3 regions of the Thauera humireducens genome follow, and region 3 is predicted to be linked to each of the others. Evidence: predicted binding sites of a transcription regulator. Region 3 holds the regulator's gene; each other region holds the start of a gene.
The links. Region 3 encodes sigma-54, which starts transcription at its own class of promoters, with help from an activator protein. Its sites were predicted from a motif close to TGGCACGCTTNCTGCTNA; they were not measured.

Region 1 (10,354 bases), 910 kb from region 3:
TCGAACAGCCGGCGGCGAGGTCGGGCAGGATCGCGATCTGGCTCGGATTGGAGAGGATGTCGGCGACTTCGGCCATGAAATGCACGCCGCAGAACACGATGTACTCGGCGTCGGTCTGCGAGGCCAGGCGGGCGAGCTTGAGCGAGTCACCGGTGAGGTCGGCGTGCTGGTACACGTCTGCACGCTGGTAGTGGTGGCACAGCAGCACCGCCCGTTCGCCGAGGCGGGCGCGGGCGGCACGGATGCGCTCCTGCGCCTCGTTGTCGGCGAGCACGTTGAAGCGGTCGAAGCTGATGGTGGCTACTTGCATGATGCGAATCCGGCTCCTGTGGGGCGTTACCTTCGTATGTCGGACCGGCGGGCGCCTGGAGGGGTTCCGGCGTCGCTCCGGCCCGTGTTGTCGGGATGTGTCAGCCCTGATGCCAGGGCAGACCGGCGTGACGCCAGCCGCCGATGCGGTTGCGCTGGCCGTTGGCATCCCTGTCGCCCTCGAAGCCCTCGAGGACGTTGTAGCAGTTGCTGTAGCCGGCCTCGACGGCCGCACGCGCGGCACCGTCCGAGCGCGCACCGGAGCGGCACATGAACATGACAAGCGCCTCCGGATCGACCTGATGCCTGAGCTGGCTGACGAAGTTGGCGTTGCGCTGCATGCCCGGCCAAGAGGCCCACTCGATCTCCACCGCGTCGGGCACGCGCCCGACCCAGTCGAGTTCAGCGCGGGAGCGCACGTCGACGAGCCTGGCTCCGGGTGCAAGCTGCAGCACCTGCCACGCCTCGCCGGGCGTCAGCGCGCCCTGGTAGGGCACGTCGAGATTGAGCGCACGTTGCTGCGCGAGCGCAAGCAGATCTGACAAGGTTCCCATGCGGACATCCGTCTAGAATCCAATATTGACCGAAGTATAGCGCGTCCATCCCGCCCCCCTGCATGAACGACCCCGATCTGCCCCTCTCCGCCGCCCGTCCCTCACGCGTCCAGCACACCGACGAAGCCGTTCGCGGCCGCGACATCCAGCGCGCGACCATCGTCGCCATCATCACCAACGCCACCCTGTCGGTCGCGCAGGTGGCGATCGGCTTGTTCGCGAACGCGTTCAGCCTTGTTGCGGACGCCGCCCACACCCTGTCCGACCTGGTCACCGACCTGCTCGTGCTGCTGGCGGGCCGGCGTGGCGCGGACCCGGCCGACACCAATCACCCCTACGGCCACGGCCGCATCGAGACGGCAACGACGATGCTGCTCGGTGGCGTGCTTGCCGCGGTCGGCATCGGCTTTCTGTGGAGTTCGGGCCTGCGCCTGCAGAACATGGGCGCCCAGCCTGGGCTCCACCCGGCCGCGCTGGTCATGGCGCTGCTCACGCTGGCGGCCAAGGAAGGCCTGTTCCGCTTCACGCTCGCGGCCGCGCGGCGGCTCAACGCCCCCATGCTCGAGGCCAACGCATGGCACGCCCGCTCCGACGCGGCGTCGTCGCTGGTCGTCGCCGCCGGCATCGGCGGCAGCCTGGCCGGCTACCCCTTCCTCGAGCCACTCGCGGCAGCGGTCGTCGGCTTCCTGATCCTGCACATGGGCCTTCGCCTCGCCTGGAAGGCGGTGCGCGAACTGATCGACACCGGACTGTCGGAAGAGGAGCTCGCGCGCATCCGCCAGACCATCGAGCAGACGCCCGGCGTGATCGGACTGCACGACATGCGCACGCGGCGCATGGCGGACCGCGTGCTGTGCGACGCGCATGTCCAGGTCGCACCGAGGCTCACGGTGTCGGAAGGACACCGCGTGTCCGACGCGGTCTATCTGCGCGTACGCTCGGCGCATCCGGAAGTGCAGGACGTCCTGGTCCATATCGACCCGGAGGACGACGGCGATCTGCAGACGGTACCCCCGGGGCCGCTGCCCGAACGCGACGAGGTCGTCGCGATGGTGCATGCGCTGCTCGGCACCGACGCCGTCGAGCCCAAACGCATCCAGATCCACTACCTGGGCAACCGCGTCGATGTCGAGGTGCTGCTGCCTGCCGCCCTGCCACCCGACAGCGAGTCGGCGCTCCAGCGACGGCGGCAAGCCTGGCTGGCAGAGCACGCCCACTACCGTTCGATCAGCTTCTACGGCCAGTCCGCACCATAATGGTGCATTCAACGCATCAAACGCACCATAATGGTGCGTTCGCACAACCCCAAAGGCACCGCTTTCGCACATCCCCCTTGTGGCACAATGATCTGCAGGTGAAACAAGGGCTGGCACGCTTAGTGCTTTGTCTGAACCACGAAATTCACGCACTGGTGACCGCCGGTGCAAGACCGCTCGTTACAAACACCGCCTCATCTCACCAGGAGTGAAAATGAACGCTCAAGACGTCATGAAGATGATCCAGGAAAACGAAGTCCGCTTCGTGGACCTGCGCTTCACCGATACCCGCGGCAAGGAACACCACGTCGGCCTGCCTGTTTCGGCCTTCGAGGAAGAGCACTTCGAGCACGGCCACCCGTTCGACGGTTCGTCGCTGGCCGGCTGGAAGGGCATCCAGGCTTCCGACATGATCCTGATGCCGGAACCGAGCTCCGCCTACATCGACCCCTTCTTCGACGAGACCACGCTGGTCATCACCTGCGACGTCATCGAGCCGTCCGACGGCAAGGGCTACGACCGTGATCCGCGCTCGATCGCCAAGCGCGCCGAGGCCTACCTGAAGAGCACCGGCATCGGCGACACCGCCTACTTCGGCCCGGAACCCGAGTTCTTCATCTTCGACTCGGTCGAATGGTCGGTCGACATGTCCGGCGTGTACAGCAAGATCATCTCGGAAGAGGCCGCCTGGTCCACCGCCGACAAGTTCGAAGGCGGCAACACCGGCCACCGTCCGCGCGTCAAGGGCGGCTACTTCCCGGTGCCGCCGGTCGACAGCCTCAACGACGTGCGCGCCGCCATGGTGCTCGCGCTCGAAGCCTGCGGCGTGCCGGTCGAAGTGCACCACCACGAAGTGGCCAACGCGGGCCAGTGCGAGATCGGCACCAAGTTCAGCACGCTGACCAAGCGCGCCGACTGGACCCAGGTGCTGAAGTACATCGTGCACAACGTCGCCCACCAGTACGGCAAGACCGCCACCTTCATGCCCAAGCCCATCGTCGGTGACAATGGCTCCGGCATGCACGTGCACCAGTCGATCTGGAAGGACGGCCAGAACCTGTTCGCCGGCAACGGCTACGCCGGCCTGTCGGAGACCGCGCTGTACTACATCGGCGGCATCATCAAGCACGCCCGTGCGCTGAACGCCATCACCAACCCGGGTACCAACTCGTACAAGCGTCTGGTGCCGCACTACGAAGCCCCGACCAAGCTGGCCTACTCGGCCCGCAACCGTTCGGCCTCGATCCGCATCCCCTACGTCGCCAATCCGAAGGGTCGCCGCATCGAAGCGCGCTTCCCGGACCCCCTGGCCAACCCCTACCTGTGCTTCGCCGCACTGATGATGGCGGGCCTGGACGGCATCCAGAACAAGATCCACCCGGGCGACCCGGCCGACAAGAACCTGTACGACCTGCCGCCGGAAGAGGACGCGCTGATCCCGACCGTGTGCACCAGCCTCGAACAGGCGCTGGAGTACCTGGACAAGGATCGCGAGTTCCTGACCCGTGGCGGCGTGTTTTCCAACGACTTCATCGACGCCTACATCGCGCTGAAGCAGGAAGAAGTCGACCGCATGCGCATCACCACCCACCCGGTGGAGTTCGACATGTACTACAGCCTGTAATCCCCGGATTACTGCGCTCCCAGAAAAGGACGGGCATTGCCCGTCCTTTTTTTATCGGGTCTAATCGGGCTTCATACCGTCAGGATGGCGCAGGCCGGACCTTTCCGCCTGGCGCAGCAAGCCCGCGGACACGAACATGCGACTGTTTCGAATCCTCCCCCTGATCCTGCTGTTGGGTACCGTTCTTCCTGCGCAGGCCGAGGTGTACAAATGCACCGATGCCGAAGGCCGCATCACCTACACGAATGACCGCAACGTGGCGCGCGGCTGCAAGGCACTCGATACCGACCAGACAATCTCGACCGTGCCCGCGCCGGTCCGCCGCCCGGCCGCAGGCCCCGCCGCCAGCCCCGCCGGCACGCCGTCCGGCTTCCCGCGCGTGAGCCCGGCCGACCAGCGGGCCCGGGACGACTCCCGCCGCCAGGTCCTGGAAGCCGAACTGGCCACCGAAGAGGGCGCGCTGACCGCTGCCGAGCAGGCGCTTGCCGAACAGGAGTCGGTGCGCATGGGCGACGAACGCAACTACCAGAAGGTGCTCGACCGCCTGCAGCCCTTCAAGGACAAGGTCGAACTGCACAAGCGCAACATCGAAGCCCTGCGCCGGGAGATCTCGGGTCTGAGATAAGTCGCTGGCGCGCATCTTGCATGTCATCGGGAAGACAAACAGGACGCGCCCATGCCGAAGTCTCCGCCCCCTATCGCCACAGGCCCCTTCGCAGGCCTCGAGCTGCTGTCCTCCGCCGTCGTGCTGGTGGATGGCAAGCTCGTCATCCGTTACATCAATCCGGGCGCGGAAAACCTGTTTGCCATCAGCCAGCGTAAGCTGCTGGGCTTGCCGCTGAGCCGCCTGCTCGGCGAGCCGACGGGACTCGGCGCCGCACTCGAGAACGCGCTGCATACCAACTGGAGCTACACCGGCCAGGATCTGACGATCACCCGCGGCGACGCCGACCCGATCCGGCTGGACTGCACCGTCAGCCCCGTCGACACCGCCGGCGTGCGCCTGCTGCTGGAGTTCCGCCCGATCGACGCCCAGCTGCGCGTCGCGCGCGAAGAACAACTGCTGCAGCAGCAGCAGGCCAACCGCGAGCTGATCCGTAACCTCGCGCACGAGATCAAGAATCCGCTGGGCGGCATCCGCGGCTCGGCGCAACTGTTGCAGCACGAACTGGACGACCCGCAACTGCGCGAGTTCACCGACGTCATCATCGCCGAAGCCGATCGCCTGCAGGACCTGATGAACCGGCTGCTGAGCTCGCACTGCATGATGCGTCCTGCGCCGCTGAACATCCACGACGTGCTCGAGCGCGTACGCCGGCTCATCCTGGCCGAATTCCCCGCCCTCGACATCCGCCGCGATTACGATCTCAGCCTGCCCGAACTGACCGCCGACCGCGAACAGCTGATACAAGCGATCCTCAATATCGTGCGCAACGCCGCCCAGGCGCTGGAGGGCCACGGCGAGATCCGCCTGCGCACCCGCATCGCGCGCCAGGTCACGCTGGCCAAGCGTCGCTTCAAGCTGGCACTGGACTTGCAAGTGATCGACAACGGTCCCGGCATTCCGGTGGAAATTCGCGACAAGATCTTCTATCCGCTGGTTTCGGGACGCGATGGCGGCAGCGGGCTGGGCCTGTCGCTGGCCCAGAGCTTCATTGAGCAACACCAGGGCATGATCGATGTTGACAGCCGCCCGGGGCGCACCTGTTTCACGATCCTGCTGCCGATTTCAGACCGCGCGTAAGCCACGAGCCGCGCACCATCACAGTGCATACAACAATGAATAACGTCTGGATCATCGACGATGACCGCTCCATCCGCTGGGTCCTCGAGAAGGCGCTGAGCCGCGACGACATCCCCTTCCGCAGCTTCAGCTCCGCCAGCGAGGCGCTCGAGACCCTCGAACACACGAGCCAGCCACCCGCAGTGATGCTTTCGGACATCCGCATGCCCGGCGAGTCGGGCCTCGACCTGCTGCAGAAGGTGAAGGCCGCCCATCCGCAGCTGCCCGTGATCATCATGACGGCCTACTCGGATCTGGACAGCGCCGTATCGGCCTTCCAGGGCGGGGCGTTCGAGTATCTGCCCAAGCCGTTCGACGTCGATCAGGCGGTTGCACTGGTTCGGCGCGCACTCGAACAGGGCATGCACCAGAACAGTGCAGCAGAAGAGGCGGCGCTTGCACCCGAAATCCTCGGCCAGGCGCCTGCGATGCAGGAGGTGTTCCGCGCCATCGGCCGCCTCGCCCACTCCCACGCGACCGTGCTGATCAACGGTGAGTCGGGCAGCGGCAAGGAACTCGTGGCGCGCGCCCTGCACCGCCACAGCCCGCGCCGCGACGCACCGTTCATTGCCATCAACACCGCGGCGATCCCGCGTGACCTGCTCGAATCCGAGCTGTTCGGACACGAGCGCGGCGCCTTCACCGGCGCCGCCACGCAACGCCGCGGCCGCTTCGAGCAGGCCGACGGCGGCACCCTGTTCCTCGACGAGATCGGCGACATGCCGGCCGAACTGCAGACGCGCCTGCTGCGCGTGCTGTCGGACGGCCACTTCTACCGCGTCGGCGGCCAGCAGCCGATCCGCGCCAATGTGCGCGTGATCGCAGCCACGCACCAGGATCTTGAAGAGCGCGTACGCCAGGGCCTGTTCCGCGAAGACCTGTTCCACCGCCTCAACGTCATCCGCCTGCGCCTGCCCCCGCTGCGCGAGCGGCGTGAGGACATTCCGCTGCTGGTCAGGCATTTCCTGCAGCGCAGCGCGCAGGAGCTCGGCGTGGAGCGCAAGCGCATCTCCGATGCCGCCATCGAATACCTGCAGAGCCAGCCCTTCCCCGGCAACGTGCGACAGCTCGAGAACCTGTGTCACTGGCTGACCGTGATGGCGCCCGCCCAGGTCGTGGAAGTGGCCGACCTTCCACCCGAGATGCGCGATCAGCCGGCGCGCGAGACCCCGACGAGCTGGATCGACGGCCTCGGCCAGGAAGCCGACCGCCTGATCGCAGCCAGCCCCGGCGCGGTGTTCGAGAAGCTCACGCACGACTTCGAGCGCACCCTGATCCGCCGCGCGCTGGCTGCCACCGGCGGGCGGCGGATCGAGGCAGCCCAGCTGCTGGGCATCGGCCGCAACACCATCAGCCGCAAGATCCAGGAGCTCGGCATGGAGGAAGATCGCAACGGTCATGGCGATCACGGCAGCGACTGATGCGCGGCTGATCACCTCCCCCACACGTACCACACTGTTGGCACCACACTCGTGCGGGTGCGCGGGATGACGGATAATGCGGCGGTCACCTATCACGCCACCCGACACCTTGTCCGCCACGCACGCCACAGCCGCTCTACGCTCCGCCACCATCGCCCACCTCGGTGCGCAGGCGCCGCATTTCGTGATCGACTGGGTCGAGGAGTGCGTATCGACCAATACCGCGCTGATGGAGAACACGCCGGCCGATGACGGCCGCGTGCATGTCCTGGCGGCCGAACGCCAGTCCGCCGGCCGCGGCCGTCGCGGCCGGCAGTGGCAGTCCTGGCCGGATGGCAGCCTCACCTTCTCCAGCGTCTGGCATTTCGCCCGCGGCACGCCGGCCCCCGCCGGCCTGTCGCTGGTGGCCGGCCTGGCCGTCGCACAGGCCCTCGAGCGCTTCGGCGTCGTCGGCCTGCAACTGAAATGGCCGAACGACGTGCTGGTCAATGGCGAGAAGCTGGTCGGCATCCTTGTCGAGCTGAGCACGGGCCACGCGCGCGGGCTTGCCGCGGTCATCGGCATCGGCATCAACCTGCGCCTGCCGCCGGATGTCCGCATCGAGGCCCAGACCGGCGTGACCGACCTTGCACGCGCGCTCGACGGCGACGTGCCGAGCCGGCCTGCCCTGCTCGCTGCCATCCTCGCTGAACTGGAGCGCCTCTGCGCGACCTACGCCAGCGGCGGGTTTCCCGCGCTGAAGGACGCCTGGGAGCAGCGCAACGCCTTCGCCGAGCTGCCGGTGCGGATAAGCGGAGACCACACGGCCCTGGAAGGCATCTGCGCCGGCGTGGACGACGACGGTGCCTTGCTGCTGCGTACGGACACCGGCATGCAGCGCATCCTCGCGGGCGACGTGTCGCTGCGCCCGCTCGGCGGGGAGGCACCATGATCCTGCTCGTCGATGCCGGCAATACCCGCATCAAATGGCGTCTTCTCGCCGACGACGCAGTGCAGGCAGTGCTGGACGAAGGCGCATTGGGGCATGACGGGATCGATACGATCGGCCGGCTGCGCGAGCGCCACCGCGGCCCGCTGCGTGTCGTCGGCAGCAACGTCGCCGGCACCGCCGTGGCCAAGCGGATCACTGCCGCGCTCGGTGTCGACGCCGTGGAGTGGCTGCGCCCGGCGCCGCAGGCCTGCGGCGTGCGCAACCTCTACGACCATCCGGAGCAGCTCGGCGCCGACCGCTGGGCCGCGCTCATCGGTGCGCGTCACACGCATGCGCAGGCCAGCCTCGTGGTGACCGCCGGCACGGCCACCACGGTCGACCTGCTGTCGGCCGACGGCGACTTCCTGGGCGGGCTCATCCTGCCCGGGGTCGACCTGATGCAGCAGTCGCTTGCCCGCGGCACCGCTCAGCTGCCGCTCGCCGATGGTCGCTACGTGCCGCAGCCACGCCGTACCGTCGATGCGATCCGTTCGGGCTGCCTGCATGCACAGGCCGGCGCCATCGAACGCATGTTCCGCCAGATCGCGGCCGAGCCCGGCGCCCTGTGCCTGCTCGGCGGCGGCGCGGCCGACAGCTTCGCCGCACTGCTCGACATTCCGCTGCGGCGCATCGACAACCTCGTCCTGTGCGGCCTTGCCGTCGTCGCCGGACTACATTCCGCCAACGCATAACGACACTGGAGACCCAAGATGGAAGCCACCCGCATCCTGCTCGAAGCCAGCGACATCCCGACGCACTGGTACAACATCGTCGCCGACATGCCGAATCCGCCCGCTCCGCCACTGGGCCCGGACGGCAAGCCGGCCACGCCCGAGCAGATGGGGGCGATCTTCCCCGGCGCCATCCTCGAACAGGAGATGAGCGCACAGCGCTGGATCGAGATACCGCAGGAAGTGCGCGAGATCTACCGCCTGTGGCGGCCGAGTCCGCTGGTACGCGCGGTGCGCCTGGAGCAGGCGCTGGGCACGCCGGCGAAGATCTTCTTCAAGTACGAAGGGGTATCCCCGGCCGGCTCGCACAAGCCGAACTCCGCCGTACCGCAAGCCTTCTACAACAAGCAGGCCGGCATCAAGCGCCTGACCACCGAGACCGGCGCCGGCCAGTGGGGTTCGTCGATCTCCTTCGCCGGACAGATGTTCGGATTGGACGTGCGGGTCTACATGGTCAAGGTGAGCTACGAGCAGAAACCCTACCGCCGCCTGATGATGCAGACCTGGGGCGCCGAGGTGTATCCGAGCCCGTCGCCGCTGACCGAAACCGGTCGCCGCCTGCTGGCCGAGAACCCGGACAACGAAGGTTCGCTCGGCATCGCCATCTCCGAGGCGGTCGAGGAAGCCGCCAGCCGTGCCGACACCAACTACACGCTGGGCTCGGTGCTGAACCATGTGGTGCTTCACCAGAGCATCATCGGCCTCGAGGCGAAGAAGCAGTTCGACAAGGTCGGACTCTACCCGGACGTGGTCATCGGCCCCTGCGGCGGCGGCTCGAGCTTCGCCGGCATCGCCTTCCCCTTCCTTGCCGACAAGGCCAGCGGCGACAAGCGCGCCGCGCACCTGCGCTGCATCGCGGTGGAGCCCAGCTCCTGCCCGACCCTGACCAAGGGCCAGTTCGCCTACGACTTCGGGGACGCCTCGGGCTTCACCCCGCTGATGAAGATGTACACGCTGGGCCACGACTTCATGCCCCCCGGCATCCACGCCGGCGGCCTGCGCTACCACGGCGATTCGCCGCTGGTGTCGCAGCTGTTCCACGACGGACTGATCGAGGCCCTCGCCGTGCCACAGCTCGCCACATTCGAGGCCGGCGTGCAGTTCGCCCGCGCGGAGGGCATCATTCCGGCACCCGAGTCCTGCCACGCCATCCGCGCCGCGATCGACGAAGCCCTGCGCTGCAAGGCAACCGGGGAGAGCAAGACGATCCTGTTCAACCTGACCGGACACGGCCATTTCGACATGAGCTCCTACGAGCGCTACTTCGCCGGCAAGCTCGAGAACTACGAGTACCCGGCCGAAGCCGTCGCTGCGTCGCTGGCTCACCTCCCCAAGCTCGGCTGACCCCACACGACCGGCCTATCTTTTCGAATGAGCACGACGCGCCTTCTCGTCATCGTCCTGATCCTCCTCAACGCGCTGGCTTTCGCCGGCGTGAAGGGCTGGATCGCCGGCACCGCCCCCCGCACCGAGCCCGAGCGGATCACGAACCAGCTCAATCCGGAACGGATCCGGCTGAGCGGCGGCGTCGGGCGGGAAGACGCAGACGCGACGCCGCAGATGCCCCCGTCGGCACCCGCCGAAGCCGTGGCGGCGCCGGAGCCATCGCCTCCGCCGGTCGCGGAAGCGCAGCCGACAACGGAGGAGGCCGGCAGCAGCACGGCCGGCTCGACGCCGGACAGCGATGCGCTCGTCGCCGCCGCGAG
Region 2 (10,354 bases), 730 kb from region 3:
GAGGGGAGAGGGCAGCGCGAACTGACTGCAAGGGGCTCACCCGACATCCCGAACCCGGCAGGGTTGAAGATGATTAGCAGGGTGAGCGCCGTTGACTGCTGCCCGCCATGGCGGCGGGGTCCGAGCCTGGGGGCCAGGGCCGGACGGCCCGGCGCCTCGCAGCGCTCCTCGGAGTGCTCGGATTATAGCTGATGGCGGCGGTCGTGAACCGTGATGCAGCTGGCGCGCGATGCGCGACCAGCCTCCCGAGCGTGACATCGTCCCTAAAGGCTTTCGTCATGCTGCCGATATGCTTATAAGAATATTCTTATTACAGCCCGGGCCCGGCGCCGGGGCACTCTCCCTTACTGCACGCAAGAGAACAGATATGGCTTCCAACACCCTGTCCGTAAGATCCCAGCTGGTGCTGCTGGCCGCCGCGACCTGTGGTCTTTTCCTGCTCGCCCTGGGTGGCGCACTGTGGCAGATGCAGCTCGGCGGCGAGCGCCTGTCCGGCTTCATCGACACCGAGCTCGCCGTCGAGCGCGACGTCACCCGCACTTACGCGCAGGGCCTGCAGATGGGCCAGGCGCTGCGCAACATCCTGCTCGACCCGGCCAACTCGAAGGCCTACGAGAACTTCGACCAGGCCAAAAAGCAGTTCGACGCCATGCTGGCGCAGATCGTCGCGCGCGGGCATGTTCTCGATGGCGGCGCGGCGGCGGCTGCGCGCATGCAGGAGGTCGTCCAGCGCTGGGCGCCGCTGCAGGCGGAGGTGATCGCCAAGGTGCGGGCCGACGATCTGCAGGCTGCGCGCGAGGTGCTGGTGCGCGGTGAGACGCCGGCCTGGCGCGAGATCCGCGGCGAACTGCTGAAGCAGATCGAGCATCTCGAGAAGCTGACCGCCGGGATGCGCTCGGATTCGGCCCAGGCGCTGGAGCGCAGCCGGCTCGTCGTGCTGGGGCTGGGCGCCTTTGCGCTGCTGGTGTGCGTGGTGGCCTCGGTGCTGGTGACGCGTAACGTGCTGTGCCGACTGGGTGGCGAGCCCGCCTATGCTGCGGAGGTCGCGCACCGCATCGCCGACGGAGACCTGCAGCAGCGCGTCGTGGTCCGCGGTGGCGACGGACGCAGCCTGCTGGCCGCGATGCAGGGCATGCAGGGCGGACTGGAAACCATTATCCGTGGCATCCGTGCCGATGCCGGGCGGCTTGTGGCCGCGGCCGACACCCTGCGCAGCAACGAGGAGAAGGTGGCCGCGGCGTCGCTCGTGCAGACCGATGCCGCGCAGGCGATCGCAGCCTCGATCGAGGAGCTGAGTACCAGCATCTCGGTGGTGGCCGAGCATGCGAACGACGCCGACCGCCTCAGCGGCGAGTCGGAAGCACAGGTGCGCGACAGCGTGAAGGTGATCAACCAGGCGGTCGAGACCATCGGCCTGGTGGCGCAGCGCATGACCGCATCGGCCGCGGTGGTGGCGGACCTGGGCGTCAGCGCGGAGAGCATCTCCAACATCGCGCAGGTGATCCAGGACATCGCCGAGCAGACCAACCTGCTGGCGCTCAATGCGGCGATCGAGGCTGCGCGCGCGGGCGAGCAGGGGCGCGGTTTCGCCGTCGTCGCCGACGAGGTGCGCAAGCTGGCGGAGCGTACCCGCCAGTCGACCCATGAGATCAACGCCATGATCGAGCGCGTGCAGGCCAATGCCCGGCAGGCCGTGGGGACGATGGAGGACGGACGTCAGCTCGCCGAGCGCGGCGCCGAGAACGCCGAGCGTGCGCGTGCCGCCGTGGCCGCGCTCGAGGGCAGCGCGGTCGAGGTGCGCGAGGTGGTCGGATCGATCAACGTCGCCCTTGGCGAACAGCGCCAGGCCAGTACGGACATCGCCCAGAGCGTCGAGCGCATTGCCCGCATGAGCGAGGAAAGCCACGGTACGACGCGCGATTCGCTGCAGCGCGCCGGGGAGCTGAGCCAGCTCGCCGACGCGCTCGAGCAGTCGGTACGCCGCTTCCGCGTGTCGCCCTGAGAGCCGGCGCCGGGGTGATCAGCGACTGGCTGTGCTGCCCGATTGTCGGACCATGCTGACGACCAGCGTGATCACAGTGATCGGCAGCACATAGCCCAGCATCACGCCCGAGAACGCCGGCAGGCTGCTGTGCTGCTGCGCCTGCAGCACCAGCCAGGCGGTGTAGATGGCGTAGTAGGCGAGGAACACGCCGCCTTCCCAGCGTGCGATCTCGCGGCCCGAGAGCATGATCGGCAGGCAGGCGAAGGCGACGGCCAGCATCACCCACAGGTCGAAGTTGCGTGCAGCCTCCGACACCGGCAGGCCTGCGCCGGTGGTGATGCCCGAGGCGATGCCCGAGGCGCCGAGTACGGCCAGGATGTTGAAGATGTTGCTGCCGACCACGTTGCCGACCGCGATTTCGCGCTGGCCCCGCATCGCGGCGACGATCGAGGTCGCGATCTCGGGCATCGAAGTGCCAACGGCCACCACGGTCAGTCCGACCACCAGGTCGCTGATGCCGAAGGCGCGCGCGAAGGCGACGGCAGCGTCCACCAGCCAGTCCGCGCCCACCACCAGCATGACCAGGCCGACCACGATCAGGGCCACCTGCACCGCCCAGTGGCGGTCCCAGGTGGAGGTCGGAATCTCGGTCTCGAACTCGTCCTGCGCCGCCTTCGAGGCACGTCGCGACTGTACGACCAGGAAGATGGTGTAGGCGATGACCAGTGCGAACAGGACGACGGATTCGAGAATGCCGATCCGGCCGTCGAGCGCCATCACCACCAGCAGCGCGGAGACGCCGATCATGATCGGGATCTCCTGGCGGATGATTTGCTCGTCGACCAGCAGCGGTGTGATCAGCGCCGAGATGCCGAGGATGAGCAGCACGTTGCAGATATTGCTGCCCACCACGTTGCCGATCGCGAGGTCGGGGCTGCCGGCCAATGCGGAGCCGACCGACACCGCCATTTCCGGTGCGCTGGTGCCGAAGGCGACCACCGTGAGGCCCACCACTAGCGGCGATACGCCGAAGGAGACCGCCAGGCGCGAGGCGCCGCGCACCAGTACGTCGGCGCCGATGACGAGAACGGTGAGGCCGAGGCCAAACATCAGGACTTGCTGGAGCATGGGCGTATCGAGCGTGCTGGGGAGTTTTGACAGACAGTATAGGCGTCGACGCGTTCGCGGCGCCGTGCCCTGAAAACGAAACGCCCCCCGCCGCTGCCGGCGAGGGGCATGGGACTGGCTTGGATTACAGTCCGGCGTCGGCGCGCAGTGCGGCGGCCTTGTCGGTCTGCTCCCAGCTGAACTCCGGCTCGTCGCGGCCGAAGTGGCCGTAGGCGGCGGTCTTGGAGTAGATCGGGCGCAGCAGGTCCAGGGTCTGGATGATGGCCTTCGGGCGCAGGTCGAAGTGCTTGCCGACCAGTTCGACGATCTTCTCGTCGGCGACCTTGCCGGTGCCGAAGGTGTTGACCATCAGGCTCACCGGGCGCGCCACGCCGATTGCGTACGCCACCTGCACCTCGCACTTGTCGGCCAGGCCGGCGGCGACGATGTTCTTCGCCACGTAGCGGCCGGCGTAGGCGGCCGAGCGGTCGACCTTGGACGGGTCCTTGCCCGAGAACGCGCCGCCGCCGTGGTGGGCCGCGCCGCCGTAGGTGTCGACGATGATCTTGCGCCCGGTCAGGCCGCAGTCGCCGTGCGGGCCGCCGACCACGAAGCGGCCGGTGGGGTTGACCAGGTAACGCACATCGCCCTGCATCAGCTCCTTGGGCAGCACCGGCTTGATGATCAGCTCGATCACCGCCTCACGGATCTGCTCCTGGGTCACGTCCGGGTCGTGCTGGGTGGAGACGACCACGGTGTCGATCGCCACCGGCTTGCCATCGACGTACTTCACCGTCAGCTGGCTCTTGGCATCCGGGCGCAGCCACGGCAGGCGGCCGTCCTTACGCACTTCGGCCTGGCGCTGCATGATTCGGTGCGCGTAGTAGATCGGCAGCGGCATCAGGCTGGGGGTTTCGTTGGTCGCGTAACCGAACATCAGGCCCTGGTCGCCGGCGCCCTGATCGAGCGGGTCGTCGTTGGCGGCATTCACCCCCTGGGCGATGTCGGGCGACTGGCGGTTGATCGCGGCCAGCACGGCGCAGCTCTTGTAGTCGAAGCCGATGTCGGAATTGTCGTAGCCGATGCGGCGGATGACTTCCTGCGCGATTTCGCGATAGTTGGGGTGGGCGGTCGTGGTGATCTCGCCCGAGATCACAACCAGGCCGGTGGACACCAGCGTCTCGCAGGCGACGCGGGCCTTGGGGTCCTCGGCCAGGATGGCGTCGAGGACGCCGTCGGAGACCTGGTCGGCGACCTTGTCGGGATGGCCTTCGGAAACGGACTCGGACGTAAACAGAAATTCAGCCATGTTGCTCTGCTCCAGAAACAGAAAATCCCCGATCAGCCAATGACTTGCGTCTGCGGCCAGCTCCGGGGATTTCGTCGAGCAGCCGACGCTTTAGCAGTATTTGTGACGCGTGCACCCTTGCCACGTCGCCGCCCTGCAAGTTGTCGATTTAACTCGGCGGTCGCCGCGATTATAGACCCGGATCGTCTGCTGTGTAAGCATTCACCCCTGAATCCGGTGTGAAGTCGCGCGCCGGGTGACCGATTTTCGTCGTCCGGCTGCGGCGGACCTTCGTTTCCTGGCCGGTTTCCATTCGCCCGACTCTGACGTGCTGGTCAATCTTTCCTTTCGTCTTCTATCCCGCCTCCCGCTGTCCTGGCTGCACCGTCTTGGCGCGTGGGCGGGCTGGCTCGTGTATCGCGCGTCGCCCTCCTATGCACGGCGCCTGCGCGAGAACCTGTTCAATGCGCTCGGGCGCGAGGACGAGCGCGTGCTGCGTGCGGCCATCGCCGAGGCCGGGCGGCAGGCGCTGGAACTGCCCTGGATCTGGCTGCGCCCGGCCGAGGAAGTCGTGGCGGGCGCCGTGCGTACCGAAGGCTGGGCGCTCGTCGAGCAGGCGCGTGCGGACGGCGCGGGCATCCTCTTCATCACGCCGCACCTGGGGTGCTTCGAGATTACCGCGCAGTGCATCGCGGCCCGGATCCCGATCACCGTGCTCTACCGCCCGCCCCGCAAGCCCGAACTGCAGCCGCTGATGGAAGCGGGCCGCGCGCGCGGCCAGATGCGCACTGCTCCGGCCGACCTGTCGGGCGTGCGCAAGCTGGTCAAGACCCTGCGCAGCCAGGAAGCGGTGGGCATGCTGCCGGACCAGGTGCCGGGCGAAGGCGAAGGCATGTGGGCGCCCTTCTTCGGCAAGCCCGCGTGGACGATGACGCTAGCGGCACGCCTGGCCGCGGTGAAGGGGGTGCGCGTGATCTACACCTGGGCCGAGCGTCTGCCGCGCGGCGAGGGCTTCGTGTTCCGCCTGCAGGCGCCGACCGAGGCGCTGACCGGCGAGCTCGAAACCGACGTCGCCATCATCAACCGCGAGGTCGAGCGCATCATCCTGCAGTGCCCGCAGCAGTACCTGTGGGGTTACAACCGCTACAAGCAGCCGCGCGGCGAGCGTGTCGCCGCCGCCGCGGAGGCCGGGCAATGAGTCGCCTCGCCATCGGGATCTTCTGGCTGCTCCACTGGCTGCCCTTGTCGTTGCTGTCGCGAATCGGTGAAGCGTTCGGCCTGCTGCTCTACGTGTTCGTGGCGCCGCGGCGCAAGGTGGCGCTGACCAACCTGCGGCTGTGCTTTCCGGAACTGTCCGAGGCCGAGCGCCGTGCGCTGGCGCGGCGGCACTTCGCCGTCACCGGGCGCAGCATGCTGGAGCGGGGCCTGGCCTGGTGGGCAAGCCCGGAGCGCCTGCGCAAGCTGGTGCGCATCGAGGGCCTCGAGCGCCTGAACGCGCTGAAGGCCGCAGGGCGGCCGGTGATTCTGCTCACGCCGCACTTCGTCGGTCTCGACATGGCAGGCACCCGGCTGTCGATGGAAGGCGATTTCGTCAGCGTCTATGCCCGGCAGAAGAACGAGGTCTTCGACCACTGGCTGCATCATGGCCGCAGCCGCTTCAACGACCAGCTGCTGCTGTCGCGCAGCGATGGTGTGCGGTCCACAGTGAAGGCGATGAAGGCCGGCCGCCCGCTCTACTACTTGCCCGACCTCGATTACGGACGCCGAGAATCGATCTTCGTGCCCTTCTTCGGCGTGCCGGCCGCCACCATCACCGGTCTGCCGCGCCTGGCGCGCCTGGCCGGTGCCGCGGTGGTGCCCAGCATCGCGCGCGTCCTGCCCGGCGGCAAAGGCTACGTGCTGGAGCTGGGCGAGCCGTGGGCGGACTATCCGTCCGACGACGTCGAGGCCGACACCCTGCGCATGAACCGCTGGCTCGAAGGCGTGGTGCGCACCATGCCCGAGCAGTACTACTGGGTGCACCGCCGCTTCAAGACGCGGCCCAAGGGCGAGCCGCGCTTCTACTGAGGTGGCGTGCCGGTCCGGTGGACGCTGGTCGGCATGGTGGAGGACAATCGCCGCCTGCAGACCCGGTCTGCCCTGCAACCGCCTACTCCTGAAAGAGCTGCGATGAGACTGCGCTTCACCAAGATGCATGGACTCGGCAACGACTTCGTCGTCATTGACGCCACGCGCGCGCCGGTCGACCTCACGCCGGCGCGCGTCAAGGCCATCGCCGACCGCCACTTCGGCGTCGGCTGCGACCAGTTGCTGGTCGTCGAGCCGGCGACCCAGCCCGGCGTCGACTTCCGTTATCGAATCTTCAACGCCGATGGCGGCGAAGTCGAGCAGTGCGGCAACGGTGCGCGCTGTTTCGTACGCTTCGTGCACGACAAGGGCCTGACCGACAAGCGCGAGATCCGCGTCGAGACGAAATCCGGCGTGATTGCGCCGCGCTTGCGCGAGGATGGGCTCGTCACGGTCGATATGGGTGTGCCCGAGCTGATGCCGGCGAAGGTGCCCTTCGTATCCGATTCCGACGCCCTGGTGCAGCCGCTGCAGGTGGGTGACGCGACGGTGGCGATCACCGCGGTGTCGATGGGCAACCCGCATGCGGTGCAGGTGGTGGCCGACGTCGATACCGCGCCGGTGACCGGGCAGGGCGCGCTGATCGAGCGCCACCCGCGTTTTCCGGCACGGGTCAATGCGGGCTTCCTGCAGATCGTCGATGCGCACCGGGTGCGCCTGCGCGTGTTCGAGCGCGGCGCGGGTGAGACGCTCGCCTGTGGCACCGGCGCCTGTGCCGCCGTGGTTGCGGGTATTGTGCGCAATCTGGTGGAGTCGCCGGTGCGGGTCGAGACCCGCGGCGGCGAACTCGAGATCGCATGGGGCGGTCCCGGCACGCCGGTGCTGATGACCGGACCGGCGGTCACGGTGTTCGAGGGCGAGATGTCGCTCGACTGAAATCACGGAATTCGCTGCGCGCGGCCGTCGGCCGTTGCGCCATGTATGATGACGGGCGCATGCGTCGCCCGACGGGAGTATTGCCGATGAACGCCGAAGACGTTGCGCGCTACCTGCGCGACAACCCCGATTTCCTCGCCGAGCACGGCGAGTTGTTCACCCAGCTCACGGTGCCGCATCCGCAGCATGGCGGCCAGGCGATCTCACTTGCCGAACGTCAGCTGCACGCACTGCGCGACAAGATCCGCCAGCTCGAGCACAAGCTGGACGAGCTGATCCGCTTCGGCGAGGAGAACGACGACATCAGCGCCAAGGTGCATGGCCTTGCGGCGCAGCTGCTGGAGGCGCGCGAGCCGCAGCTGGCCGGACAGTTGCTGGTGGCCAGCCTGCGCGAGGATTTCGCCGTGCCTTATGTCGCGCTCGAGCTGTGGCGTGGCAATGATGAGTCCTGCCGCTTTGCCGAGCCATTGAAGCGCCAGCTCGAGGCGATGCGTCACCCCTACTGCGGTGCGCCCGAGAGCATGGAGCTGCTGGCCTGCTTCGGTGAATCCGCGCCGCATGTCCGCTCCGTTGCGCTGATTCCGTTGCGTGCGGCCGGTGCCGTGTTCGGTCTGCTGGCCCTCGGAGGTGCCGAACCTGAGCGTTTCTATGCCGAGATGGGCACGCTCTACCTCGGCCGCATCGGCGAGCTTGCCGCAGCGGCCCTGAAGCCCCAGCCTTGATGCCGGCGCCGCGCCAATCCCTGCGCTGACATCGCATGAGCGCGCAGCCCTCGGGACCGTCCTCCGCGACGCCGTCAGCCGGCGCCTTGCCACTGCCGGACGAGGTCGAGGCCTGGCTGGGCTGGCTGGCCAGTCAACGACGTGCGTCGCCGCTGACGCTGGCGGCCTACCGGCGCGACCTCGGCAACCTGCTGCGCCTGGCTGAAGGACGACCGCTGCCGGACTTGGCGGTGCATGACATCCGCCGCTTCGTCGGCCGTCTGCACGGCGAAGGCCTGTCGGGGCGCTCCATCGCCCGCAACCTGTCGGCCTGGCGCGGTCTGTATCGCTGGCTGGCACGCCACCATGGCCTCAAGGCGAACCCCGTCGAGGGTATCCGGGCGCCAAGATCTGCCACCACGCTACCGCGCGCGCTATCGCCCGACCAGGCTCAGGCGCTGCTCGATCCCGAGGCCGAGAGCGTGCTTGAAGTGCGCGACGTGGCGATGTTCGAGCTGTTCTATTCCTCGGGTCTGCGCCTGGCCGAGCTGGCGGCGCTGGACGTCGATGGCGGTCTCGATCTGGCCGAGGCGATGGTCACCGTTACCGGCAAGCGTCAGCGCAGCCGCAGTGTTCCGGTGGGCGGGAAGGCGCTCGAGGCCTTGCGTCAATGGCTCGCGTTGCGTGGGCAACTCGCCGCCGCTGGCGAGAAGGCCGTGTTTCTGAGCCGTACCGGGCAGCGGCTGTCACCCGCCGGCATCCGCAGCCGGCTGGCGCATCGGGCCCGTGTGCTCGGCCTCGGTGTGCATGTTCATCCCCACATGCTGCGCCACAGTTTCGCCAGTCACTTGCTGCAGTCGAGCGGGGACCTGCGTGCCGTGCAGGAGCTGCTCGGCCATGCGAGCATCCGCAGCACCCAGGTCTATATCCACCTCGATTTCCAGCATCTGGCCAGCGTGTATGACAAAGCGCACCCACGTGCGCGGAAATGACCTGCAATTCCCGCATTTTTGCCCAAATTGGGCATTTTTTAACGCATGTCTTTCAGGGGCTTGCGTTATGCTTTTAGTCTTGGAGCACTTGATAAATATTTAATATTCCAAGCTCATGCGGCCTCTCCTGCACCGGAGCGAGCCCCGCTCGGGAACACATGTCAAACACAGCCCCCCCCAAGGCGAGCTCGACCAGCGAGGGAATGGTCGAGACTGAACAACAGTCCTCCGAATCCTCGCACGCTGCCATCCGCACCGTCGCGCTGTTGCTGATGCGGCACGAGATCCGCAACCTGCGGCGCTGGTTCGAAGAGTTCGATCGCGACATCTTGCTGCCGATCCTGCTCGGCGAGATCGCGATGCACAACACCGGTGCGTTCGAACATGCGTCGGCGAACGGCAATGGCGGGCGCAACGGGCGTGCCGAGGAAGGCCTGCCAAGCAGCCCCGATGCCTGGCGAACCTGCACGCTGCGCCCCTGCAATGCCTATTCGATCGCTGCGGCAACCGGTTTGCCGCGCGAGACCGTGCGGCGCAAGATCGTGCGCCTGGTCGAGCTCGGCTGGGTCGAGCGGCGCGGCAATGGTCACCTGTTCGTTACCGAGGTCGCTTTCGATCATTTCGGCAAGGTGCTGACTTCGCGCGAATTGTCGGAAGTCATCGAAACCGCGGATCGTGCGCGCAAGCTGCTCCAGGAGTAAGGTCGTGCGCCCACGACCTCAGCCTGGCAGTTCTACGCGGGGTCGATAGTCGGGATTCGGACTGATCTCGGCGCTGAGCATGGCCGCCAGCAGCAGCGCCAGCGCCAGCAGCAGCAGGCCGAAGTAACGACGCTGCGCCACCGGGCCAGGCAGGCGGCGTTCTCCCGAGTAGTACATCGTGCGCAGATACAGGCTGCCAAGGGCCGCCAGTGCGAGCAGGCCGGCACCCAGCAGGCGTGAGGCCGTGGCGTCGAACTGCAGGCCGATGGCGGGGTTGCCGCGGCTGGGCAGGAAGAAGGGCGGCGCCTGCGTCAGCAGGTAGAGGCCGCCGAGCACGCACAGCATGAACATCACGACCTGAACCGAGCGCATCGCCAGTCCCCGGCTCGGGTGTCAGGCGTCGAACAGGTCACCGCCCGTGCGCGGCGGCGCCAGCCCGAAATGCTGCCAGATCGAATGCGTCGCCATGCGCCCGCGCGGTGTGCGCTGCAGGTGACCCTGCTGGATCAGGTAGGGCTCGATGACGTCCTCGATGGTGTCGGTCGATTCGCCGATCGCCGCAGCGAGGTTGTCCAGGC
Region 3 (10,354 bases):
AAAGCGCGGCTGGAACTGCGTGCCGGGGACCGGCAGGAGCTCACCCGACGGCTGCTGTTTCATCTCGATGCGGTGATCCGCGAACTGGCGCCGAGCTCGCTCGGATTCTGCTGGCCCTATCGCGCGGAGCCGGATCTGCGTGACTGGGTCGCGGACTGGCTGACGCAGGGGGAAGAGCGGGTCGCGGCGTTGCCGGTGGTGGTCGAGAAGGACACCGCGATGCATTTCCGGCGCTGGGTGCCGGGGGCGCCGATGGTGCCCGACCGGCATGGCATCCCGCATCCGCTTGACGCAGTGGAAGTGCAGCCCGAGGTAGTGCTGGTGCCGCTGAATGCCTTCGATGCAGCGGGCTACCGCCTGGGCTACGGCGGCGGCTATTTCGACCGCACGCTGGTGCAGATGCGGACGATCGCGATCGGGGTCGGATTCGAGCTGGGACGGGTCGACAGCGTGCTGCCACAACCGCACGACCGGCCGATGAACTGGATCGTCACCGAGGCCGGGGCAGCGCGGGCCGCCTGAGCTGCCGCGGGTTCAGCTGGCGAGGAACAGGCGGTAGGCGGGATTGTCCGTCTCGGCGACGTATTCGTAGCCCAGACGCTGCAGGAAGTCGTCAAACGCCGCCTTGTCGGCCGGCGGTACCTGCATGCCGACGAGCACGCGGCCGAAGTCCGAGCCGTGGTTGCGGTAGTGGAACAGCGAGATGTTCCAGTCCGAGCGCAGGTTGGAGAGGAAATTCATCAGCGCGCCGGGCCGCTCGGGAAAAACGAAGCGATAGACGACCTCGTTCTCGGCCTGCGGCGAGTGGCCGCCCACCATGTAGCGCACGTGGGTCTTGGCCAGCTCGTCGTCGGTGAGATCGAGGGCGGGCAGCTCGTGGCGCTCGAGCATCTCGACCAGGCGGCCGGCCTCGTTGCGGTTGTGAACCGTGACGCCGACGAAGATGTGCGCCTGCCTGGCATCGGCGTAGCGATAGTTGAACTCGGTGATGTTGCGGTTGCCGAGCACGCTGATGAACTTGCGGAACGAACCCGGTTTCTCCGGAATCGTCACCGCCAGCACCGCCTCGCGCTGTTCGCCCAGTTCGGCGCGTTCGGCGACGAAGCGCAGGCGATCGAAGTTCATGTTCGCGCCCGAGGCCACCGCGACCAGGCTCTTGTCGCGCAGCTTGTGGCGCCTGGCGTATTCCTTGGCGCCGGCCACGGCCAGCGCGCCCGCAGGCTCCAGGATGGAGCGGGTGTCTTCGAACACGTCCTTGATCGCCGCGCAGATCGCGTCGTTGTCGACCACGATCATCTCGTCGACGTACTGCTGGCACAGGCGAAAGGTCTCCGCGCCCACTTCCTTGACAGCCGCGCCGTCGGCGAAGATGCCGACCTGATCGAGCGCGATACGCTTGCCCGCCGCCAGCGACTGGGTCATCGCATCGGCGTCGACAGCCTCGACGCCGATGATCTTCGTCTCCGGACGCAGGCGCTTGATGTAGGCCGCCACGCCGGCGATCAGGCCGCCACCGCCGACGCAGCAGAACACCGCGTGGATCGGCTTCGGATGCGCGCGCAGGATCTCCATGCCCACCGTGCCCTGGCCGGCGATCACGTCCGGGTCGTCGAAGGGATGGACGAAGGTGAGCTTCTCTGCCTTCTCGAGTTCGAGGGCGTGCGCGTAGGCGTCGGAGTAGGACTCGCCGGCGAGCACGACCTCGCCGCCGCGCGCCTTGACCGCGTCGATCTTGATTGCCGGCGTGGTGCTCGGCATCACGATCACTGCGCGCACACCGAGCTTGGCCGCCGACAAGGCCACGCCCTGGGCGTGGTTGCCGGCGGAAGCGCAGATCACCCCGCGCTTGAGAGCCTGTGGAGACAGCTTGGCCATCTTGTTGTAGGCCCCGCGGATCTTGAAGCTGAACACCGGCTGCATGTCCTCGCGCTTGAGGAAGATGCGGTTGTGCGCGCGCGCGGACAGATTGGTGGCGAGGTCGAGCGGCGTCTCGACGGCAACGTCGTAGACCTGCGCGTTGAGGATGCGCTCGAGATAATCCGTGGGGGTGCTCATGAGGGGGGCTCGCGGTGAAGCTGAAGCAGCAAAGGGGTCGAGGGTAGCAGCCGATGCGGCGCTGCGGCAAGGCGGGCTGTCACGACGCCGCGCGGCGGAACGCGACGGGGTGCGAGTCAGGCCTTGGGGTCGTGGCCTTCGGCCTGCATCAACCGCATCTGGCGGTCGATGAGTTCCTGCATCGTGTCGACGCCGCGCAACTGCAGGATCGTCGAGCGCACGGCCGCTTCGAGCAGCACGGCGAGGTTGCGTCCCGCGGCGACGGGCAGCACGACCCGCGCCACCTTCACGCCGAGGATGTCCTTGACCTCCTGCTGCAGGGGCAGGCGGGAGGGGTCGCCCGCGCCCGGCTGACGGCGCTCCAGGTGGCAGACCAGGCGCAAGCGCATCTTGCGCCGGCAGGCCGTCTCGCCAAAGATGGTGCGGATGTTGAGGATGCCCAGGCCGCGGACTTCGATGAAGTCCTGCAGCATCGGCGGGCAGCGTCCTTCGAGCACGGTGGGGGCGACGCGCGAGAACTCGACGACGTCGTCCGCCACCAGGCCGTGGCCACGCGAGATCAGCTCCAGCGCGAGTTCCGACTTGCCTGCGCCCGAATCGCCGGTGATCAGCACGCCCACACCGAGCACGTCCATGAAGACGCCGTGCAAGGAGATCTTCTCGGCCAGTTCCCGTGACAGGTAAAGGCGCAGCTGGTCGATCACGCCGGCCGCGGGCTGCGGCGTGGTGAACAGGGCGACGTCGTGGGCCTCGCAGATGCCGTGGATGATGTTCGAGGCAGCACAGCCGTCGGCGATGATGATGGCCGGTGGCCGGGTCGACAGGATCTCGTTGAGGTGATGGGCGACCTTGTCGGTCGTCTGGCGCCGTGCCCAGGCCAGCTCGGCTGCGCCAATGATCTGCAGGCGCGTGGGGTGGATCAGGTTGAGGTGGCCGACGAGGTCGGCCGGCCAGATACGCTCTTCAGCGACGGCCAGCGTGGCGTCGAGCCGTCCGCTGACGTGGGTGAGTTCAAGGCGCTCGCGCTGGGCCTCAAACAGCCTCGCGACGCTTGTCTGCCGCATCGGTACCCCAGTCGAGGAACATCTGGTGGATGTGTTCGGCGTCGGGCGCGTTCAGTAGTGCTTCGCGGAAGGCGCGGTCGCTGAACATCTGCGCGAGCTCGGACAGGAGCTGCAGGTGGGTCTCGTTGGCTTGCTCGGGCACCAGCAGCACGAACAGGAGATTCACCGGGCGGCCATCGGGCGCATCGAACTGCACCGGGGCAGCCAGGCGCAGGAAGGCGCCGGCCGCTTCCTTCAGGCCCTTGATGCGGCCATGCGGGATGGCGATGCCCTGGCCGAGGCCTGTGGAGCCAAGCCGTTCTCGAGCGAACAGGCTGTCGAACACGAGACTGCGGGCGATGCCCTGGTTGTTCTCGAAAAGCAGCCCCGCCTGTTCGAAGACACGCTTCTTGCTGCTTGCATCGAGATCGACCACCACATTGGACAGTGGCAGGAGTTGAGGTATCAGGCTCATTCGCAGTGGAGCTTGCGCAGCGCCGTTGCCGCTGGCGCCGCGCTGGGCGATCGGACGGACCGGGATGCGTTGAAGCCGCGTCTTGAAAACGCGCGCATTATACCCACACCCCGGACATAAAACCGCAACCTGGCAATCAGGCTTCCGGCTCCTGATGCTTCAGGGCTTCGTGGTTGTGGTCGGCCATCTTCTGCTTGTATTTCTGCACCTGACGATCGAGCTTGTCAGCCATCGAGTCGATGGCGGCGTACATGTCTGCGTCGTCGCTTTCGACGAAGAGATCCTTGCCGCGCACGTGCAGCGTGACTTCGGCCTTCTGCTTCAGCTTTTCGACGGAGAGGATCACCGCCACGCTGGTGACGTTGTCGAAGTGGCGGATGACGCGGTCAAGCTTGGTGCTCACGTAGTCACGGATGGCCGGGGTGACCTCGACGTGGCGCCCGGTGATGTTGAGATTCATGGTAACTCCTGTTGTTGTCAGATCGATTTGCGCAGACTGACCGGCGGGATATTCAGTGATTCGCGGTACTTCGCGATGGTGCGTCGTGCGACCACGATACCCTGCTGGCCCAAAACTTCTGCAATCCGTGCGTCGGACAGCGGCTTCTTGCTGTCCTCGGCGTCCACCAGTTGACGAATCAGTGCCCGAATCGCCGTGGAAGAGGCCGCTCCGCCAGTGTCGGTGGAGACGTGGCTGCCGAAGAAATACTTGAGTTCGAACACACCGCGCGGCGTCGCCATGTATTTCTGCGTTGTGACGCGCGAAACGGTGGATTCGTGCAGTTCGAGCTGGTCCGCGATCTCCCGGAGAGTGAGTGGCCGCATCGCCACGTCTCCATGATCGAAGAACTGCCGCTGCTGGTCAACGATGGCCTGGGAGACCCGCAGGATGGTGTCGAAACGCTGCTGGACGTTCTTGATCAGCCAGCGTGCTTCCTGTAACTGGCCGGTCAGGCCGCCGCCCTGGCCGCGGTTCTGCTGCAGCAGGCTGGCGTAGAGCCGGTTGACGCGCAGGCGCGGCATCGCGTCCTGGTTGAGGCTGACGGTCCAGCGCCCGCGGATCTTGCGCACGATGACGTCAGGCAGCACGTAGCGCGTCTCGGAGACGGAGTGGCGCGAGCCCGGATGCGGGTCGAGGCTGCAGATCAGAGCGTGGGCAGCGCGCAGCTGGTCGTCGTCGCAACCGGTGTGTTTCTTGAGGCGCGCGAAGTTGCGCTCGGCGAGCAGTTCGAGATGCTGGTCAACGATCTCGAGCGCGAGCATCTGCGTCGGCGTCTCGGGCATCGCACGCAACTGGAGCGACAGGCATTCCTGCGGGCTGCGTGCGCCGATGCCGGCAGGGTCGAGGTGCTGCACGTGGCGCAGCGCGATGGAAAGCTCGTCGAGGTCGATGTCGAGCTCGGGTGGTAGCAACTCGAGCAATTCCTCGAGCGGCTGGTGCAAGTAGCCGTCGTCGTCCAGCGCCTCGATGATGAAGCGCACCAGCGCGCGGTCGCGGTCGGAGAGCGGCGACAGCGCCACCTGTTCGTCGAGGTGGTCGCGAAGCGACAGCTCGGCCGCCTGGAACTCCTGGAAGTCGGTGTCGTCGTCATCGTCGCGCTTGGCCTGGGCGCCACTGCCGACGTTGGACCAGTCGATGCCTTCCTCGTTGTCCTCGCGATCGTTCGCCTTTCCTGCTTCGCCGTCGCTGGCGGCCTCGGCGCTGGTTTCGCGTTCGCGCTCGCGCTCACGTTCGGCAGGCGGGGTGCTGGTGGCGAGACCGGGCTGCGGCACGAAGTCGTCGATCTCCTCGCGCTCGAGCATCGGGTTCTCGAGCAGGAAGCGCTCGATCTCCTGGTTCAGCTCGAGCGTGGACAGCTGCAGCAGCTTGATCGACTGCTGCAGCTGAGGCGTCAGCGTGAGGTGCTGCGAGAGCTTGAGCTGGAGGCTGGGTTTCATTCGGGCGCTAGAGGCGGAAATGTTCGCCGAGGTAGACCTGGCGCACCTTCTCGTTGGCGATGATCTCGTCAGGCTGGCCGCTGGCGAGCACGCGACCCTCGCTGATGATATAGGCGCGATCGCAGATGCCAAGCGTCTCGCGCACGTTGTGGTCGGTGATGAGCACGCCGATGCCGCGTTCCTTGAGGAAGCGGATGATCTTCTGGATATCGATCACGGCGATCGGGTCGACGCCGGCGAAAGGCTCGTCGAGCAGGATCAGGCGCGGATCGGTGGCGAGCGCGCGGGCGATCTCGCAGCGGCGGCGTTCGCCACCCGACAGGGAGATCGCGGTGTTGTCGCGCAGGTGGGTGATGCCCAGTTCCTCGAGCAGTTCCTGCAGGCGTTCGTCGATCTGGCGTGACTCCAGCCCCTGCAGTTCGAGCACCGCGCGGATGTTCTCGGCCACCGTGAGCTTGCGGAACACGCTCATTTCCTGCGGCAGGTAGGACAGGCCGAGGCGGGCGCGGGCGTGAATCGGCAGGTGGGTGAGATCCTTGCCGTCCAGTCCGATCTGGCCGCCGTCGGCACGCACCAGGCCGACGATCATGTAGAAGCAGGTGGTCTTGCCCGCCCCGTTGGGGCCGAGCAGGCCGACGACCTCGCCCGAGCCGACCTCGAAGCCGACGTCGTGCACCACCGTGCGCGCCTTGTAGCGCTTCTGCAGACCGGCGACCTTAAGCAGACTCATCGTAGGGCTCTTTCAGCAGCTTGCGGATCAGGTCGGGCGCAAAGCCGCGGGTTTGCAGGAAGCGCGCCTGCCGGGCCCACTCGCGGGGGTCGGTCGGCGGCTCGCGGAAGCGGCCATGCAGCACGCTGCGGGCACGCTCGATCTCGGACTCGGTACATTCGCCGGCGATGGCCTCGTCGATCAGCTCGCGCTCGATGCCGCGACGGGCCAGCTCGTTGCGCAGCCGGCTCGCGCCGAAACGCGCGGCCTTGCCGCGCACGAAGGCTTCCGCGAAGCGGCTGTCGGACTGCAACCCGAGTTCGCCCATGCGTGCGATGACGGCCTCGACCTCGTCGGCCTCGCCATGCGCGGCGAGCTTGCGCGCCAGCTCGGCGCGCGAATGATCGCGGCGGGCGAGGTGGCGAAGGGCGCGCTCGCGCAGGCTGGGCTCGGCCATGGCGTCGGGCGCTCAGGCCTCGGCGGCTGCCGCAGCGGGCGTCGCCGGCGGCATTTCAGGCAGACCGACCGCGACGCGGACCCTGTTCTCGATCTCGCGCGCCAGCGCAGGGTTGTTGCGCAGGAACTCGCGCGAGTTGTCCTTGCCCTGGCCGATCTTGTCGCCCTTGTAGGCGTACCAGGCGCCGGACTTGTCGACGATCTTGTGGTCGACGCCGAGATCGATGATCTCGCCTTCGCGCGAGATGCCCTCGCCGTACAGGATGTCGAAGTGCGCTTCCTTGAACGGGGGCGAGACCTTGTTCTTCACCACCTTGACGCGGGTCTCGGACCCGACGACCTCGTCGCCCTTCTTGATCGTGCCGGTGCGGCGGATGTCCATGCGCACCGAGGCGTAGAACTTGAGCGCGTTGCCGCCGGTGGTGGTCTCCGGGCTGCCGAACATCACGCCGATCTTCATGCGGATCTGGTTGATGAAGATGACCAGCGTGTTGGTGCGCTTGATGTTGGCGGTGAGCTTGCGCAGCGCCTGCGACATCAGGCGGGCCTGCAGGCCGGGCAGCTGGTCGCCCATCTCGCCTTCAATTTCGGCCTTGGGCGTCAGCGCGGCGACCGAGTCGACCACGACCACGTCCACGCCGCCCGAGCGCACCAGCATGTCGGCGATCTCGAGCGCCTGTTCGCCGGTGTCGGGCTGGGAGATCAGCAGGTCCTGGATGTTGACGCCGAGCTTTTCGGCATAGCCGACGTCGAGCGCATGTTCGGCGTCGATGAACGCGGCGGTGCCGCCGAGCTTCTGCATCTCGGCGATGACCTGCAGCGTCAGCGTGGTCTTGCCGGATGATTCCGGGCCGTAGATCTCGACCACACGACCGCGCGGCAGGCCGCCGAGGCCGAGTGCGATGTCGAGCCCGAGCGAGCCGGTGGACACGGTCTGGATGTCGCGTTCGACGTTGCCGTCGCCCATGCGCATGATCGAGCCCTTGCCGAACTGCTTTTCGATCTGCGAGAGCGCAGCGGCGAGCGCCTTGGCCTTGTTGTCGTCCATGAAAGTCGTTCCTGAGTGATTGGCGAATTATGGCACAGAGCTTGCTGTGATGCTGTCGGGCATCTCTGACGGCGACAGTGTAAGACCTGTAAATGAATACAGCAATGCCGCGGGTCGGCGCCCGCCAGCCGCTTCAGCGAGCGAGTTCGATCACTTCGCTGAGCGCGTGGATCACGGTCTGACGGCGCACGGCCGTGCGATCCCCGGGCAGCTGAAGCGTACGGACCCGTGTCGGCACCCCGCGTTGCGCCCAGGCCACGCACACCATGCCGACGGGTTTCTGCGCGCTGCCGCCGGTCGGGCCGGCGACGCCGGATACCGCGACGGCCAGGTCCGCGGTGCTGCGTGCCAGGGCGCCTTCCGCCATTTCGGCGACCGTGGCTTCGCTCACCGCACCGTGGCTGTCGAGCGTGTGCGCAGAGACGCCGAGCATGTCGGTCTTGGCCGCATTCGAGTAGGTGACGAAGCCGCGGTCGAACCAGGCCGAACTGCCGCTGGTGGCGGTGACGACCTGTGCGATCCAGCCGCCGGTGCAGGACTCCGCGGTGGCCAGCATCCAGCCGCGCGCGGCCAGCGCCTCGCCGACCGCGACCGAGAGCGCGTCGAGTTCGGTGTCCATGCCTCTCCTCCCCTTCGGATCAGATGCCGAACAGTGTGACCAGTACCGCCAGTGCCAGCAAGGTGTAGCCCGCCGCAACGAGGTCGTCGAACATGACCCCGAAGCCGCCTTTGAAGCTGCGGTCCGCCCAGCGCACCGGCGGCGGCTTGACGATGTCGAAGAAGCGGAACAGCGCCACTGCGATGGCCTGCCACAGCAGCGTCTTGGGGGCGAATGCGAGCACCAGCCAGGTGGCGACCATCTCGTCCCATACGATGCCGCCATGGTCCGGCACGCCCAGTGCCTGTCCGGTCCGTTCGGCGGCGATCACCCCGGCAACGAACAGGCTGGCGAGCAGGGCGAGGAAGACGAATTCCGACAGCGGGGTGCGGATCAACGGGTACAGCGCCCACGCCAGCAAGGTGCCGACCGTGCCCGGCGCCCACGGCGACAGTCCGGCACCGAAGCCGAGGGAGATGAAGTGGGTCGGGTGGCTCAGCAGCAGGCGCGGGGTTGGGCGCATTGAGGGGTCCTGATCGGGGTTCTGCGGTATGTGGGCGTGGCGGCTCGCGTGCGCACGCTCAGGCGAAATGACTACTCAGGCGAAATGACTACTCAGGCGAAATGACTACTCAGGCGAAATGATCGTAGCCCGAGGCGCTGGCGGGAGCCAGCATGCCGTCGGATTCGCGCAGCAGGCAGTCGCCTGTCTGGCCGGTGATCTGGCCGATGCGGTGCAGCGGCAGACCCAGTCTGGTGGACAGTTCGCGTAGCGCCGGGCGTGCGCCGACCGGTGCGGTGAACAGCAGCTCGTAGTCGTCACCGCCGGACAGCAGGCAGCGTCTGGCCGTCGCCGCGTCCGCGCCGGTCGCGCGCAGCGCGCAGAGCGGCAGGGCGTTGACCTCCACGATGGCACCAACCCCGGAACGCTCCAGAATGTGGGCGAGATCGCCGAGCAGGCCGTCGGATACGTCGAGCATCGCCGTCGCCAGGCTCCGCAGTTGCAGGCCCAGTTCGACGCGCGGCAGCGGACGCTGCAGGGCGTCCACGCAGCGGGCGTGCCCGGCCGCGTCCAGTGCGACCTCGCCGCGCAGCGCAGCCAGTCCAAGCGCAGCCAACCCGGGCTGGCCCGAGATCCACAGCTCGTCTCCGGCGCGGGCGCCGGCACGGGTGATCGCCTTTCCTGCGGGGACCTCGCCGATGATGGTGACCGACAGGTTCAGCGGGCCGCGGGTGGTGTCGCCACCTGCAAGGTCTACGCCGAAGGCTTCGGCGCAGGCGAACAGGCCGCGCGCGAAGGCCGCGATCCAGGCATCGTCGGCTGCCGGCAGGGCAAGGGCGAGGAAGGCCCAGCGCGGCTCAGCCCCCATCGCTGCCAGGTCGGAGACGTTGACCGCGAGTGTCTTCCAGCCGAGATCTTCCGGATCGGTGTCGGGAAAGAAGTGGGTGCCGCTGACCAGCATGTCGGTCGAGACCGCCAGCTGCATGCCGGCGCGTGGGCTCAGCAGCGCGGCATCGTCCCCGACAGCGAGGTCGGTATGTCGCGGGGGCCGGCTGAAATGACGCCGGATCAGGTCGAATTCGGAAGGCATCGCGCGTCGGGGCCAGCACGGTATCGAGGGGGTGCAAGCTTAACGCAGATGGCGCGTGCGGGTGGCGCAGGTCACGCCGCCGGCCGTCAGGCTCCGCACCTCCGGCCGGGTGCGCGAGCCGGGCGGATGCCTGAGGTCGGACGTGTCGGAGGTCTCAGCCGCGGCGGCCGGTGAGGCGAGCCTTCAGTGCGTCCCAGTCGACCGCGTCGAGCGTGTTCTTGACCAGCAAGCCGAGGTCGGTGTCGCCTTCCATGCGCAGGCGACGGCTGAAGAACAGGGTGTCGGGGTCTTCCTCGCGCAGTGCCAGCGCCATGAAGTCGCGGGTGGTCGCGGAGATGATCAGGTCCGGTTTCCTGTCCGCCGCCGGCGTGGCGCGGCGAAAGCCCTTTTCGGTGAGGGTGAAGTCGAGCGTGAGGCCGGCATCGAGCACGCGCATCTGC

Region 1: a site for sigma-54 is predicted at 2,231-2,248, ahead of glnA (type I glutamate--ammonia ligase). Genes of this name have one in related genera too.
Region 2: a site for sigma-54 is predicted at 4,491-4,508, ahead of metK (methionine adenosyltransferase). Genes of this name have one in related genera too.

Annotation. Positions count from the first base shown of each region.
Region 1 covers NZ_CP014646.1:2,660,224-2,670,577, forward strand. Annotated here, with positions in the region: gene nadA (quinolinate synthase NadA) at 1-310, opposite strand, end outside; gene AC731_RS12475 (rhodanese-like domain-containing protein) at 411-863, opposite strand; gene AC731_RS12480 (cation diffusion facilitator family transporter) at 926-2,119, shown strand; gene glnA (type I glutamate--ammonia ligase) at 2,334-3,743, shown strand; gene AC731_RS12490 (DUF4124 domain-containing protein) at 3,880-4,368, shown strand; gene glnL (nitrogen regulation protein NR(II)) at 4,420-5,487, shown strand; gene ntrC (nitrogen regulation protein NR(I)) at 5,523-6,947, shown strand; gene AC731_RS12505 (biotin--[acetyl-CoA-carboxylase] ligase) at 7,024-7,878, shown strand; gene AC731_RS12510 (type III pantothenate kinase) at 7,875-8,609, shown strand; gene AC731_RS12515 (TrpB-like pyridoxal phosphate-dependent enzyme) at 8,628-9,992, shown strand; gene AC731_RS12520 (SPOR domain-containing protein) at 10,020-10,354, shown strand, end outside.
Region 2 covers NZ_CP014646.1:2,845,848-2,856,201, reverse strand. Annotated here, with positions in the region: gene AC731_RS13415 (methyl-accepting chemotaxis protein) at 368-2,002, shown strand; gene AC731_RS13410 (calcium/sodium antiporter) at 2,021-3,112, opposite strand; gene metK (methionine adenosyltransferase) at 3,237-4,400, opposite strand; gene AC731_RS13400 (lysophospholipid acyltransferase family protein) at 4,678-5,577, shown strand; gene AC731_RS13395 (lysophospholipid acyltransferase family protein) at 5,574-6,446, shown strand; gene dapF (diaminopimelate epimerase) at 6,549-7,382, shown strand; gene AC731_RS13385 (DUF484 family protein) at 7,469-8,104, shown strand; gene AC731_RS13380 (tyrosine recombinase XerC) at 8,140-9,075, shown strand; gene AC731_RS13375 (helix-turn-helix domain-containing protein) at 9,279-9,776, shown strand; gene AC731_RS13370 (hypothetical protein) at 9,795-10,148, opposite strand; gene ruvB (Holliday junction branch migration DNA helicase RuvB) at 10,170-10,354, opposite strand, start outside.
Region 3 covers NZ_CP014646.1:3,572,852-3,583,205, forward strand. Annotated here, with positions in the region: gene AC731_RS16605 (5-formyltetrahydrofolate cyclo-ligase) at 1-522, shown strand, start outside; gene ilvA (threonine ammonia-lyase, biosynthetic) at 535-2,055, opposite strand; gene hprK (HPr(Ser) kinase/phosphatase) at 2,172-3,119, opposite strand; gene ptsN (PTS IIA-like nitrogen regulatory protein PtsN) at 3,088-3,573, opposite strand; gene hpf (ribosome hibernation-promoting factor, HPF/YfiA family) at 3,710-4,033, opposite strand; gene AC731_RS16630 (RNA polymerase factor sigma-54) at 4,051-5,511, opposite strand; gene lptB (LPS export ABC transporter ATP-binding protein) at 5,519-6,241, opposite strand; gene recX (recombination regulator RecX) at 6,228-6,677, opposite strand; gene recA (recombinase RecA) at 6,690-7,724, opposite strand; gene AC731_RS16650 (CinA family protein) at 7,858-8,343, opposite strand; gene AC731_RS16655 (phosphatidylglycerophosphatase A family protein) at 8,363-8,845, opposite strand; gene thiL (thiamine-phosphate kinase) at 8,955-9,914, opposite strand; gene ubiT (ubiquinone anaerobic biosynthesis accessory factor UbiT) at 10,069-10,354, opposite strand, start outside.